DNA from 3 places in the Atlantibacter sp. MEI4A-1023 genome. Region 2 is predicted to be linked to each of the others. Evidence: predicted binding sites of a transcription regulator. Region 2 holds the regulator's gene; each other region holds the start of a gene.

What was found. The regulator PurR, encoded in region 2, represses purine synthesis genes. The targets are predictions, from matches to a motif close to CANGCAAACGTTTGCNTG.
Region 1: ACVV26_RS16565 (nucleoside-specific channel-forming protein Tsx) is a predicted target of PurR. The motif match lies at 2,448-2,465, and genes of this name have one in related genera.
Region 3: pyrC (dihydroorotase) is a predicted target of PurR. The motif match lies at 2,150-2,167, and genes of this name have one in related genera.

The regions. Positions count from the first base shown of each region.
Region 1 is NZ_CM149568.1:3,481,428-3,485,641, reverse strand. Features, by position in the region: gene ACVV26_RS16570 (M24 family metallopeptidase) at 1-1,381, shown strand, start outside; gene ACVV26_RS16565 (nucleoside-specific channel-forming protein Tsx) at 1,417-2,301, opposite strand; gene ACVV26_RS16560 (SadB/YajI family lipoprotein) at 2,583-3,128, opposite strand; gene nrdR (transcriptional regulator NrdR) at 3,278-3,727, shown strand; gene ribD (bifunctional diaminohydroxyphosphoribosylaminopyrimidine deaminase/5-amino-6-(5-phosphoribosylamino)uracil reductase RibD) at 3,733-4,214, shown strand, end outside.
Region 2 is NZ_CM149568.1:2,549,204-2,553,417, forward strand. Features, by position in the region: gene ACVV26_RS12245 (MFS transporter) at 1-886, opposite strand, end outside; gene cydH (cytochrome bd-I oxidase subunit CydH) at 1,132-1,221, opposite strand; gene purR (HTH-type transcriptional repressor PurR) at 1,509-2,534, shown strand; gene punR (DNA-binding transcriptional activator PunR) at 2,550-3,461, opposite strand; gene punC (purine nucleoside transporter PunC) at 3,585-4,214, shown strand, end outside.
Region 3 is NZ_CM149568.1:1,889,828-1,894,041, forward strand. Features, by position in the region: gene bssS (biofilm formation regulator BssS) at 89-343, opposite strand; gene dinI (DNA damage-inducible protein I) at 711-956, opposite strand; gene pyrC (dihydroorotase) at 1,038-2,084, opposite strand; gene ACVV26_RS09185 (lipoprotein) at 2,211-2,771, opposite strand; gene grxB (glutaredoxin 2) at 2,880-3,527, opposite strand; gene mdtH (multidrug efflux MFS transporter MdtH) at 3,589-4,214, opposite strand, start outside.

The DNA.
Region 1 (4,214 bases), 930 kb from region 2:
CATCGTTGTCAAAAATATCCCCCAGCCGGACTGCTGGCAGGCCGTACCGTCCGTTACCCTGACGGATGCCACGCTGAAATTACGTAAAGCCAGGGTGCTTGAACGCATGGCGCAACTTTCGCTGGACACGCTAATCGTCTATGCCGATAAAGAGCACGGCGCGAATTTCGAATACCTGACCGGGTTTATCCCGCGCTTTGAAGAGGCGCTGCTGGTGTTGCATCAGGATGGCGAAGCGGTACTGGTTCTGGGCAATGAAAACCTCAAGCTGGCCGCCCACGCCAGGCTGGCAAACCGCGTGGTGCCTGCACCGTGGTTCTCGTTGCCCAACCAGCCGATGACCAACACGACGCCGCTGCCGGAAACCCTGCGTTTAACGGGCCTGGCAGAGAAAAAACGCATCGGCGTGGCGGGCTGGAAGCTGTTTACCAGCGATCACGATGACAATACTCAACTCTTTGATTTACCGTCGTTTATTGTTGATTCGCTGCGCGCAGCGGTAACGCCCGATTGCATTCTGACCAACGCCACCGGCGTGTTTATCTCCCCGGCCAACGGGGCGCGCATCGTGAACAACGCCAATGAACTCGCGCACTATGAATACGGCACAAACCTCGCCTCAACGGCAATTCTTAGCGCGCTTAATGCCATCGAGCCGGGTAAGACCGAAAAGCAGATCGGCGCGCTACTGGCGGCGGAAGGGCAGGCCAACAACGTAATTATGATTGCCGCTACCGGGGACCGCTTTGACAGCGCCAACCTTTACCCCAGTGACAAAGTGATTCAGCGTGGTGATAAATTTTCCCTAACCACCAGCTACAAAGGGGGGCTAAGCAGCCGCGCCGCCTATGTGGTCGCGAATCAAACCGAGCTGACACCTGCGGTTGCAGACTATCTCGACGTGGTGGCAATCCCTTATTATCGCGCGGTAGTAGGCTGGCTTGAGCGGATGCGCGTCGGGGTTACCGGTGGGGAAATCTACCAGCTGATCGAAACGCTACTGCCAAAAAACGAGTACCACTGGCACCTGAATCCCGGGCATTTAGTGGCGGATGAAGAGTGGATGTGTTCACCGATTACGCCTGATTCAACCATCGCGTTAGCCAGCGGTATGCTGTTGCAGATTGACATTATCCCGTCGCGGGCAGGGTACGCGGGAGCCAGCATTGAAGATACCGTGGCGCTTGCCGATGCGGCGCTGCGTGAAGAGTTAGCAAGGGATTACCCGGCGGTGTGGGCGCGCATTATCGCACGGCGCGATTACATTCAACGTTATCTGGGGATTCAGCTTTCTGAGGATGTTTTGCCGTTATCCAATACCGTCGGGTATTTGCGCCCGTGGCTGCTGGATAAAACCTTAGCGTTAAGCTGCGCAGAGTGAAGGAACGCCGGTCATCGTATGACCGGCGTAACAATTTAGAAGTTGTAACCCACAACCAGATAGCCACCCCAACCGGTGGATTTCACGTTGAACGGGCCGTTGCCGAAGTTCAGCTCCGCGTCATCCGCCCACTGGCCGCCGTTGTGCCAGTAACGCGCTACAACCGCATAGTGGAAGTGATCGTAGTTCAGCGACAGGATGTGGCTGGACGCAATCGAGTTGTTGGTACGGGCTTTGTTGCCGTTCAGGTCGCGGAAATCTTTGTCACCCAGTTCGGAACCCCAGTCAAAGTTGGTGAAGCCGATATAGTTCAGGTTGCCGCCCCACAGCGGGGTGATCGGCACAAAGTATTTCACTTTGAAACGGTAGCCGTCCCATTCGTTTTCGTTCGCTGCGCCGTAGTTCTGCCACTGGTATTTGGCATACACGTTCATGGACAGGCTCATCGGCAGGCCGGTTTCGATATCGGTGCCTAAACCCATATACCAGGTGCTCTGGCGACCAGACGCGTTGCGGCCCATGTCGTAGATATAGTTGTTAGCGAAATACCACTCTTTAAACGGACCAAACGCCAGGCTGGTGTCGGTCAGTTTGTCGATAGAGAAACGCGGTTCGATTTCCATAAACAGCGGAGAACCGTGGTTCCAGATACCACGTGCATTGCTGTCGCCACCGAAGAAACGCGGCGCATCCACATAGCCGTAGAAATCGAACCAGTCTTTTTTGGCGAACGCTTCGTATTCCAGATAGGTGTCGTTACGCAACTGCGGTCCGAAACGGGTGTGATAACTGCCCACCACGTTGACGCTCTGATGCCACCAGTCAGAGAGGTATTCAGGTTTATTGGTTTCTTCCGCGCTGGAAGAGAAAGAAGCGGAAAGCGCCAGTGCCGCACCGGCAGCTAAAACAATTTTTTTCATGGTTATTGCCACTTTTAGATGAAATCCCCAACGGGAGATAAGGTATGTCGAGCTCTCCCAACGGCCTGAAGGGGAGATGTTATTCTGGTCACTATTATAGAAATCATTGCTCACAAAAATATGTGTTGTTTCACATTCCTGTCTTATGCGTAAACGATTGCGTTCACGTTTATACACATTCAGCAATAGGATTCTATCCGAACATAGAAGCGGTGAATAATAAAAAGCGGTTTTAGATGTGAAAAAAGTAACAAGGCCGGGGCGATCCGGCCTGAGGGTTATTACATGGCGGGCGCTTGCAGCGGCTGGATGTCGTGAATACGGACAAAACCTAACTGGTCAGGTGTAATGCCGTTAAGTTTGACGGGAACGGAGACATCGCTGGGGGCCAGGATGCTGGCCGGCGCGCTGAACTGCTGATTCTGCACGTTCACTTCCTGGTAGCTTTCGGTGGTGCCCTGCAACTGGCCCCATTCGATAGTGCCGGTAAACGCCGGGAACGGGGTGCTGGATTCGCCCTGGATACGCAGCGTGGCAACCGTGCCGCTGGCATCCGCCGCGACATTCGCCAGCGACATTTTCATCATCCCCAACTGGCTGTTTAACCGTGCCGGGGTATTTGCGCCAGGCAGTAAGTAAACGCCGCTTTGCGAACGGGCGTTAAGGGCGTTTTGCTGGGTGATCTTAATGGTTTCCTGCTGCAGCTTGCCCATCTCTTTATTAAGCGTGCTGACGCTATTGTGCATCTGACGGACTTCACTTTGCGGTGCGCAGGCGGCGAGGAATAACGGCGTAACGAGGAACAAAGATTTGTAAGCGGTTCTCATAGTGACGATCCTGTGTGTTTTTAATGCATTAATGCTAGCGCGCACGCATAAAAATTCCTTCATCCCTTGTCTCAAAAGCGCTTCATCTTTGTTGTGGTGCCAGTTCAGGTTACACTAACCCTCAGTTAAATTATCTGTCAGGACGCGCTATGCATTGCCCATTCTGTTTCGCCGTGGATACCAAAGTCATTGACTCTCGCCTGGTTGGAGAAGGTTCGTCGGTGCGCCGTCGCCGTCAGTGCCTGGTGTGCCATGAACGCTTCACGACCTTTGAAGTGGCGGAACTGGTGATGCCCCGCGTGATCAAAAGCAATGACGTCCGCGAGCCGTTTAACGAAGACAAACTGAGAAGCGGCTTTCAAAAGGCGCTGGAGAAGCGTCCGGTTAGCGCCGATGACGTCGAAATGGCGGTTAACCATATCAAATCACAGTTGCGCGCCACCGGGGAGCGTGAAATCCCCAGCAAAATGATTGGCAACCTGGTAATGGAACAGCTGAAAAAGCTTGATAAGGTCGCCTACATTCGCTTCGCCTCTGTATACCGCAGTTTCGAAGATATCCGTGAATTCGGCGAAGAGATCGCCCGCTTGCAGGATTAAGCCCAATGCAGGATGAGATTTTCATGGCGCGGGCGCTGAAACTGGCGCAGCGCGGTCGTTTTACCACTTCTCCTAATCCCAACGTCGGCTGCGTGATTGTGCGCGACGGCGAAATCGTGGGTGAAGGTTTTCACTATCGCGCCGGAGAGCCGCACGCCGAAGTGCATGCGCTGCGGATGGCGGGCGAAAAAGCCCGTGGCGCGACCGCCTATGTCACCCTTGAGCCCTGTAGCCACCATGGTCGCACGCCGCCGTGCTGTGACGCGTTGATCGCCGCAGGCGTGGCCCGCGTGGTTGCCGCAATGCAGGACCCGAATCCGCAGGTTGCCGGGCGCGGGCTGTATCGCCTGCAGCAAGAGGGCATCGAGGTTAGCCACGGCCTGATGATGAACGAAGCCGAAGCCCTGAATAAAGGCTTCCTGAAGCGGATGCGCACCGGCTTCCCGTTTGTACAACTGAAGCTGGGCGCGTCGTTAGACGGACGCAC
Region 2 (4,214 bases):
TCAGCGCCGCGCCAAATTCACTGCGCGCCAGCCACGGAATAGCGGCCATAATCACGATCAGCAGCAATAAAAAGCCTTTCAGGGTGCCGGTCACGGATTTATCCGCCAGTCGGCCACCCAGCCAGTTGCCAAGGGAGAAACCGACGCCAATCAGCACCAGCATCGCGGTAACGAACAGCGGCGTCGCGTGGGTAACATGCTGCAATACCGGGGAAATATAGGTATACAGCGTAAACATCGCCCCCGCGCCTAAGACGGTGGTTAACAGTGCGCTGACCACCTGCGGACGCATCAGTACCGACAACTCTTTTTTCACGTCCGGGCGTTCGCCTGCGCCGCCTTTCGGCAGCGAGAACCACAGGCTAACCATAGAAATCACGCCGAGGCCCGCCGTCGCCAGGAACGACATCCGCCAGCCGATGGTCTCGCCGAGCCACGTGGCAGCAGGCACGCCGCCGATATTGGCAATCGTCAGGCCCATAAACATCGTGGCGACCGCGCTGGCCTGTTTATGTTTCGGCACTACGCTTGCCGCGACCACCGACCCCAGGCCAAAAAACGCGCCGTGGTTCAGGCTGGTGATAATGCGTGAGATCATTAAAGTGGCGTAATCCGGCGCGATGGCAGAAAGCACATTGCCGAGAGTGAAAATCGCCATCAGGAAGATCAGCGCGCTGCGCCGTGCACGATGAGACAAAAGCAGCGTCATCAGCGGCGCGCCAACCATCACCCCTACCGCATAGGCGCTGATGAGCATTCCGGCAGCAGGGATCGAGACATCGACACCTTTTGCGATGACCGGCAACAGCCCCATCGGTGAAAACTCAGTCGTGCCGATCCCAAACGCGCCGATAGCCAGCGCCAGCAACGGATAATTTATTTTCATTGGTGAATTCCAGAAATCGTGTCGCTTCACGTGTGTTTACTACACGGCGACTTGTAGCAAAAAAGAAGCAAAGAGTGACATTTGTCACATCAGAAAGGAAGTAACCATTTTGGCAAAAGATTTTTGCGCAAATGTGAATAATGAGGTGAAACAGAAGCGGGAGTCAGGAAATCGAACCAAACACCAAAAAATAGCCATTTTCTGGTGTTTGTTATTGCCAAACGCGGTCGAAATGTAATTTCTGTTTAGTTCAGTACCGCAACTAAACCGGTTGCCACAATCAGTCCCAGCACGATAACGGTCGTCACCAGAGAAAATTTCAGGTCTGTGCTCATTTTTGCTCTCCTTGTTACCCACATTAAAAGTGTGTGCAGATCATTTTTGCATAAATTCAGACAAAATTACCACGGGATTTAAGCTGATATGCGTTTTCCCTCTTCCCCTTTTGCGCAAGATCAGACAAAATCCGTCGCTACCTTATTTTTCACCAGCCATTGACCCCCTCCTTTTAATGTCGCAATCCCCGACATACTGCAACCGAAATGTTGCGGACCGAGGTTGGCATAGGCAAACGTTTAACCTGTGATGAACAGGGGCTCGGAGAGGGTCTGGAGTAACAAGAATGGCAACAATAAAAGATGTCGCTAAACGCGCAAACGTTTCCACTACAACTGTGTCGCATGTGATTAACAAAACCCGCTTTGTTGCGGAAGAAACACGCAACGCAGTTTGGGCAGCCATCAAGGAATTGCACTATTCCCCGAGCGCCGTGGCGCGCAGTTTAAAAGTTAATCACACCAAATCTATCGGTTTGCTGGCGACCAGCAGCGAAGCGCCCTATTTTGCTGAAATTATCGAAGCCGTGGAAAACAGTTGTTTCACCAAAGGCTATACGCTGATCCTCGGTAACGCCCATAACAACCAGGAAAAACAGCGCGCCTATCTGTCGATGATGGCGCAAAAGCGCGTCGACGGTTTACTGGTGATGTGCTCCGAATACCCGGAATCCCTGCTGTCGATGCTGGAAGAGTATCGCCATATTCCGATGGTGGTGATGGACTGGGGCGAATCCAAAGCCGACTTCACCGACTCGGTGATCGATAACGCCTTCCAGGGCGGTTATATGGCCGGGCGCTACCTGATTGAGCGCGGCCACCGCGAAATCGGCGTGATCCCCGGTCCGCTGGAACGTAACACCGGCGCGGGCCGTCTGGCCGGTTTCCTGAAAGCGCTGGAAGAAGTGCAAATCAGCGTGCCGGAAAACTGGATTGTGCAGGGTGATTTCGAGCCGGAATCCGGCTATCGCGCCATGCAGCAGATCCTTTCCCAGCAGCCGCGCCCTACCGCCGTGTTCTGCGGCGGCGACGTGATGGCGATGGGCGCGATTTGCGCCGCCGATGAGATGGGCCTGCGGGTGCCGCAGGATATTTCGGTGATCGGTTATGACAATGTGCGCAACGCGCGCTATTTCAGCCCGGCGCTGACGACCATTCATCAGCCGAAAGATTCCCTGGGCGAAACCGCGTTTAATATGCTGCTCGACCGCATCGTGAATAAGCGCGAAGAGTCACAAACCATCGAAGTGCATCCGCGTCTGATTGAGCGCCGCTCCGTCGCAGACGGTCCGTTCCGCGACTACCGCCGTTAATCCTCCCGGAGCCGGTTATTCCGGCTCCATCAACCACTCCCGGTTCAGCGTTTCGCTATCGCCCAGATAATCCAGCAGCCACAGCAGCGCAGGTGAAGTATCGGTTTGTTTCCAGGTGAGGCAGCACGGGGAGTCCGGGAACGGGTCGTCCAGTTCCAGCTTTTTCCAGTGCCCTGCCACTACCGGGTCGTGCGCCACATGCGCAGGCACCATGCCGACGCACAAGCCGTTGTTTAAACACGCCACCGCTGTCGCCCAGTCTGGCACCACCACGCGGCGCTGATTATCCAGCAGCCAGGTGGTGCGCTTGGGCAATGAGCGCGAGGTATCTTCCAGTACCAGCGACGGCCACTGGCGCAGTTGGTCATCGCTGAGCGGTGTCTGTTCCGCCGCCAGCGGATGGCTGGCGCTCACCACACACTGCCAGCTTAGCGGCCCCATATCGCGAAACGCGAACCGTCCGCCCACCGGGATCGCCTGGGTCGCGCCAATCGCCAGCTCGACGCGCCCGTCCGACAGCGCATCCCACACGCCGTTAAACACTTCCTGGGCGACAATCAGTTCCACATCGTCGAAATGACGATAGAAATCAAGGATTAGCTGGCGGGTACGCGCCGGTTTGACGATATTATCCACCGCAATAGAGAGCTGCCCGCGCCAGCCGTTGGCGATCTGCTGGCACTGCTGGCGCGTGACCATCATTTTTCTGATAACAGAACGGCCCTCTTTTAAAAACCACGCCCCGGCAGGCGTTAGCTCCACTTCCCGGTGACGGCGGATAAATAGCGGAACCGCCAGCCATTCTTCCAGTTGTTTAACGGTATAGCTCACCGCCGACGGCACCCGGTGCAGTTCCTGCGCCGCCGCGCTGAAGCTGCCGTTACGCGCCACCGCATCAACCACTTCCAGTGAATATTCAGACCACATGTTCTGCCTGCAAAAAATTTGAAAGGAACGTGCAAATATTAACGTTTCACAAGGACGATTGCACTTTTGTACACTCCTGCGTCCGTAATAAGCGTTATCAGATCAAAAAAGAAGAGAATTACCATGCGTCCTTCACGAGGTTTTTTAGTCTGGCTGGCAGGGTTAAGCGTTCTGGGCTTCCTGGCTACCGATATGTATTTACCGGCGTTTGCCGCCATTCAGCAGGATTTGGGCACAGAGGCCTCTGCCGTTAGCGCCAGCCTGAGTTTATTCCTGGCCGGGTTTGCCGTTGCGCAACTGGCGTGGGGCCCGTTATCCGATCGCTATGGCCGTAAGCCGATTTTACTGGCGGGCCTGGGCATATTCGCCGTGGGCTGTCTCGGCATGCTGTGGGTAGACAATACCGCCATGCTGCTGGCGCTGCGCTTTGTCCAGGCGGTAGGCGTCTGTGCCGCTGCCGTAACCTGGCAGGCGCTGGTCACCGATTATTATCCCGCGACCCGCACCAACCGCATTTTCGCCACCATTATGCCGCTGGTCGCGCTGTCGCCTGCTCTCGCCCCGCTGTTAGGCAGCTGGCTGCTGCATCATTTTGACTGGAAAGTGATTTTCCTGGTGCTGTTTGCCGTCACCCTAGTCTTGATGATCCCGGCGCTGCGCCTGAAACCGCGTGCGCCGGCGCACCATGCCGACGCGCCGTCGCTCAGCTTCATGACGTTGCTGCGTTCCAAAACCTACCGTGGCAACGTGCTC
Region 3 (4,214 bases), 660 kb from region 2:
TTAAGTGAAATTAATATAAGCGGCTGCAATCAGAATATTCAAAAAATTAAGGCACCCGAAGGTGCCTGTCGATTAAAAGATAAGCACGTTAATGCTTGCGATAATCGTTTTCCTGGTAATCACTGGATTCTATTTTTGCAATGCCAGCTTCGAGAATCGAAATAAACTGGCGTGCTACGTCGGTAGTGAGCCAAAGGGTTTGCCCAACTTCGGTGTCTTCTTGATTAGGGCGATTTGGCGATTGATAGTGCAGACGTAGCATCAGCGCATCGTAGCTATCGACGGTGCTGATATCCCATCCTACAAGGGGATGCGTTTGAATAACTTCATTATTCTTTACCATTATAACCCCCTTAATCGTGTTTATAGACAACGTCATTCGAGGTTCAATGCGTCTTTTATTGAAGCAATTTGAGTATATCAGTGGATTAGCATCGACGTCTAAAAAATATATTTCCTGCAACACATTTTTTAAATCGGTGGAAAAGTTTGAACAATAAAACGGCAACTTATTCGTATAAATAAGCGCTTAGCGGCCATTATTACAGATAAAACTGAAAAAATAATTGCGCTTTGGGGGATATAAAAAAACCGGGCGGCGAGCCCGGAAATGCACAATGAGAGAATAATTTTTTATTTTCGCTATCCGAAATGCATCAACATGCCACGACAGAAACGATATCAAAGCAGCATGTTGATACAACACGAATCTAGGGTGAAGAGAACCAGTCGTCAGCGCTTTCCCAAGTTTCCTGGAGGATCTCGCTGATCCTGTCTTTGTCCTCTTTTGCGCCGCCCAGTACCGAAAGATGATTCGCGGCGGCATAACGCACGCTAACCTGGTTCCCGGTGTCTGGAAAAGAGTGCTCAATACGACGCGTCAATTCATTTGTCAGCGCATCAATCGCGCCGGGTGGTAATACAGTTGTTTTGGCTATGGTGACTTCAATACGCATGATCGCCCCCTGTTGTTTATACTGGATATTTATACAGTTAAGCTGTCCAGGTTGCAACAGGGGGCAGAAAATATTTCTCTGTCAGCGTTTTACCGACCAGCGCACCGTTTCGCCCGCAAGAAAAGGAATCAGGGTGTCGTCGCTCAGGGCGATGCTCTGGGCGATGGTTTCGTCTTGTTTTACCAGCGTGATCTGCGTTTCATTGACCGGCAGGCCGTAGAAGCGCGGGCCGTTCAGTGAGCAGAATGCTTCAACGTGTTGCAGCGCGTTCATTTCTTCAAACACGGTGGCATAAGCACCGAGCGCAGACGGAGCGTTGAAGCAGCCTGCGCAGCCGCAGCTGGTTTCTTTTTTATGGCGCGCATGGGGCGCGGAGTCGGTGCCGAGAAACACCCGGTCGCAGCCGCTGGCGACCAGTTCGCGCAGTGCCTGTTGATGAATACTGCGTTTTAAAATCGGTAGACAATAGAGGTGAGGGCGCACACCGCCTACCAGCATATGGTTGCGGTTAAACATCAAATGCTGCGGGGTAATGGTGGCGGCCAGCCGCTCGTTACCGTCCTGCACATACTGGGCCGCGTCTTTGGTGGTGATGTGCTCAAATACCACTTTCAGGTGGGTCAGGCGCTGGCGCAGCGGTTCCATCACGGTTTCAATAAAACGCGCTTCCCGGTCGAAAATATCGATATCGGCATGGGTCACTTCGCCGTGCACCAGCAGCGGCATACCGATTTTTTCCATCCGCTCCAGCACTGGCATAATCGCGTCGATACTGGTCACGCCGTGGCTGGAGTTGGTGGTGGCATTGGCCGGATAGAGCTTGGCGGCAGTAAACACGCCTTCGTTAAATCCGTGTTCCAGCTCGTCGGCGTCAAGGGTGTCGGTCAGATAGCAGGTCATTAACGGTTCGAACGTATGGCCAGCCGGTACGGCATCCAGAATTCGCTGCCGGTAGGCACGGGCGGCATCGACGGTCGTCACAGGCGGTGCCAGGTTAGGCATCACAATCGCGCGGCCATAGGTTTCGCTGGTGTAAGGCACCACGATGTTAAGCATGTCGCCATCGCGTAAATGGACGTGCCAGTCGTCTGGGCGGCGGATGATTAATTCCTGGGATGATACGGTCATGAGCGTGCTCCGGCTGGTGAGAAATCAGTCAACAATGGCTGGATTTATGCCGGGCACAAAGGATATGCGGAAACGTTTTCCTTTGCATCCTTTTTATTATGGGGGCAGCGGTTGCCCCCGTGTCGATCAGTCAATAAACGGGATAACTATTTCGCCCGGTTTGACTTCGATGCCTTTGGCATACTGCTTCGCCATCGCCTCGCCTTTGGTGCGGTCTTCACTCAATACGTAAGCGGGCTGCTGGTTAAAATAACTTTTTAACGACTGATTAAGATACGGCGTTAGCGTTTTTAATACGCCTTCCATTTTCTGGGGTAACACCTCAGCGCTCACCACTTCCATATCCTGTAAATAGATTGCGCCCTGCTCTTTATTAAAGGTTGGCAGCGCCTTCAGGGTCAGTTTCATGGTGGCTTTCTGGTCGCCAAACAGCGAGGTCAAATCCAGGTTCGCGTCACCGGTCAGAGTGACTTTATTCGGCTCCTGGCGGCCAATCTGGCTGGACAGATTCGACAACACAATATGCGCGTCGGCGACACCGGGCAGGCCAATGTCTTTGGTGAAGTTATTGCGCTTTGCCAGCGCCTGGTTAATTTCCTGCTCGGTCACGGTGTATTGGGTTAGCTGGTTGCAGCCCACCAGCAGTATCGTCAGTAGCCCGACGAGTGCGACAACGATTTTTTTCATCAGATTCCTCAGCGTTACGCCATCCTTAATCACCGGCAGCATCGCGCAATGAGGCGGAAAACAACAGGGGAAAAAACTGAAACGCCGGCGCAGCGCGCCGGCTCAGGCTTAGATCGCCATTGAGGTAAGAAGATTGACCTGGGTCTGCTTCGCCATATTGTCGCGATAGTCCGCCACGCGGGTCGGCCAGGTAATACCCTGTACCAGCGTCAGGTTACGCAACAGCGGGAACAGATCGATATCGTCGTCAGAAAGCTCACCGTTAACCGCGTTCGGCGCTTTGATGTGCTTATCAAGGGCGCGCAGATCGTCGCTGATGTTTTTAATCAATCCCGGTGAGTGGGCCATATGCTCGTCAAACGCCCCAATGGACGCCTGTTTTTTCTCAGTAAAATAGGCCCGGGCTTCCGGCGTGGAGAACTCGTCAAACGGCGCTTTCGCCATCCGCGGCAGCAGCAGACGGTTGGCGTACTCGTTGATCTTACGCAACCAGGTGGCGATAGCCGGATTACGCGCGCCCGTCAGCAACGGCTTGCCGTCCAGTTGGTCGACGTAATGCACAATATCCATGCTTTCAGCCATATAGCGGCTGTCGTCTTTTTGCAGGATGGGGGCCATTTTCTGGCCAATCATTCGGGTTGGGGTATCAACATCGTCATTCATCAGAATGTTGAGCTCGACGGGGATATTCTTAAGCCCGAAAATCATGCGCGCTTTCACGCAGAATGGGCAGTGATCGTAAATATATAGCTTCACGTTTCTCCTCCATATGATGAGCGTAACTTTCAGTATGGAGGAGAAAAAAGCAGGGGGCAAATCAGCTACCCGGCTCAAGCATCGATGGGTCAACGCGGCGCAGGCTGAACTGCCACCATAGCGCGAAGAAGGTGATGAGCCCCACCGCGCCCAGCATCGCCCAGGGCAACTCCGGCTGGCCAAGCGTATGCCCCATGTCGAACAGCCAACCGCCGCCTGCGTAACCGAACGCGCCGCCAATCGCAAGGCCGAGACGGCTAAAGCCCATATAGCTGCCACGCGCCCGGGCATCCGCCAGTGAGGCGCTGAGCGTTTCCCGCGCCGGTTCGGCAATAATAGAGCCGATATAAAACACGCAGATCAGGGTAAAAAGCTGTTGCAGGGAGGCGGTGAGGCCCATCGGCACCAGGCTGAACGTCATCAGCAACAGCCCCGCCATTAAGCGCTGTTCAAGGCGGAAGCGCTTTTCGCTCCAGCGGGCGATAGGGTAGAGCAGCGTCAGCGATAGCGCCGCTTCAATGGCGTACATCCATTTCACCGCCGCAGGCGTCCCGGCAATGTTGTTAACCATAATCGGCAGCATTAGCATCACCTGTACCGCCAGCATGTAATAACCTGCCAGCGTCAACACGTATGTGATAAATCGCTTGTCCTTCAACACCCGGCCCATGCCTTCGCGCATCGGGG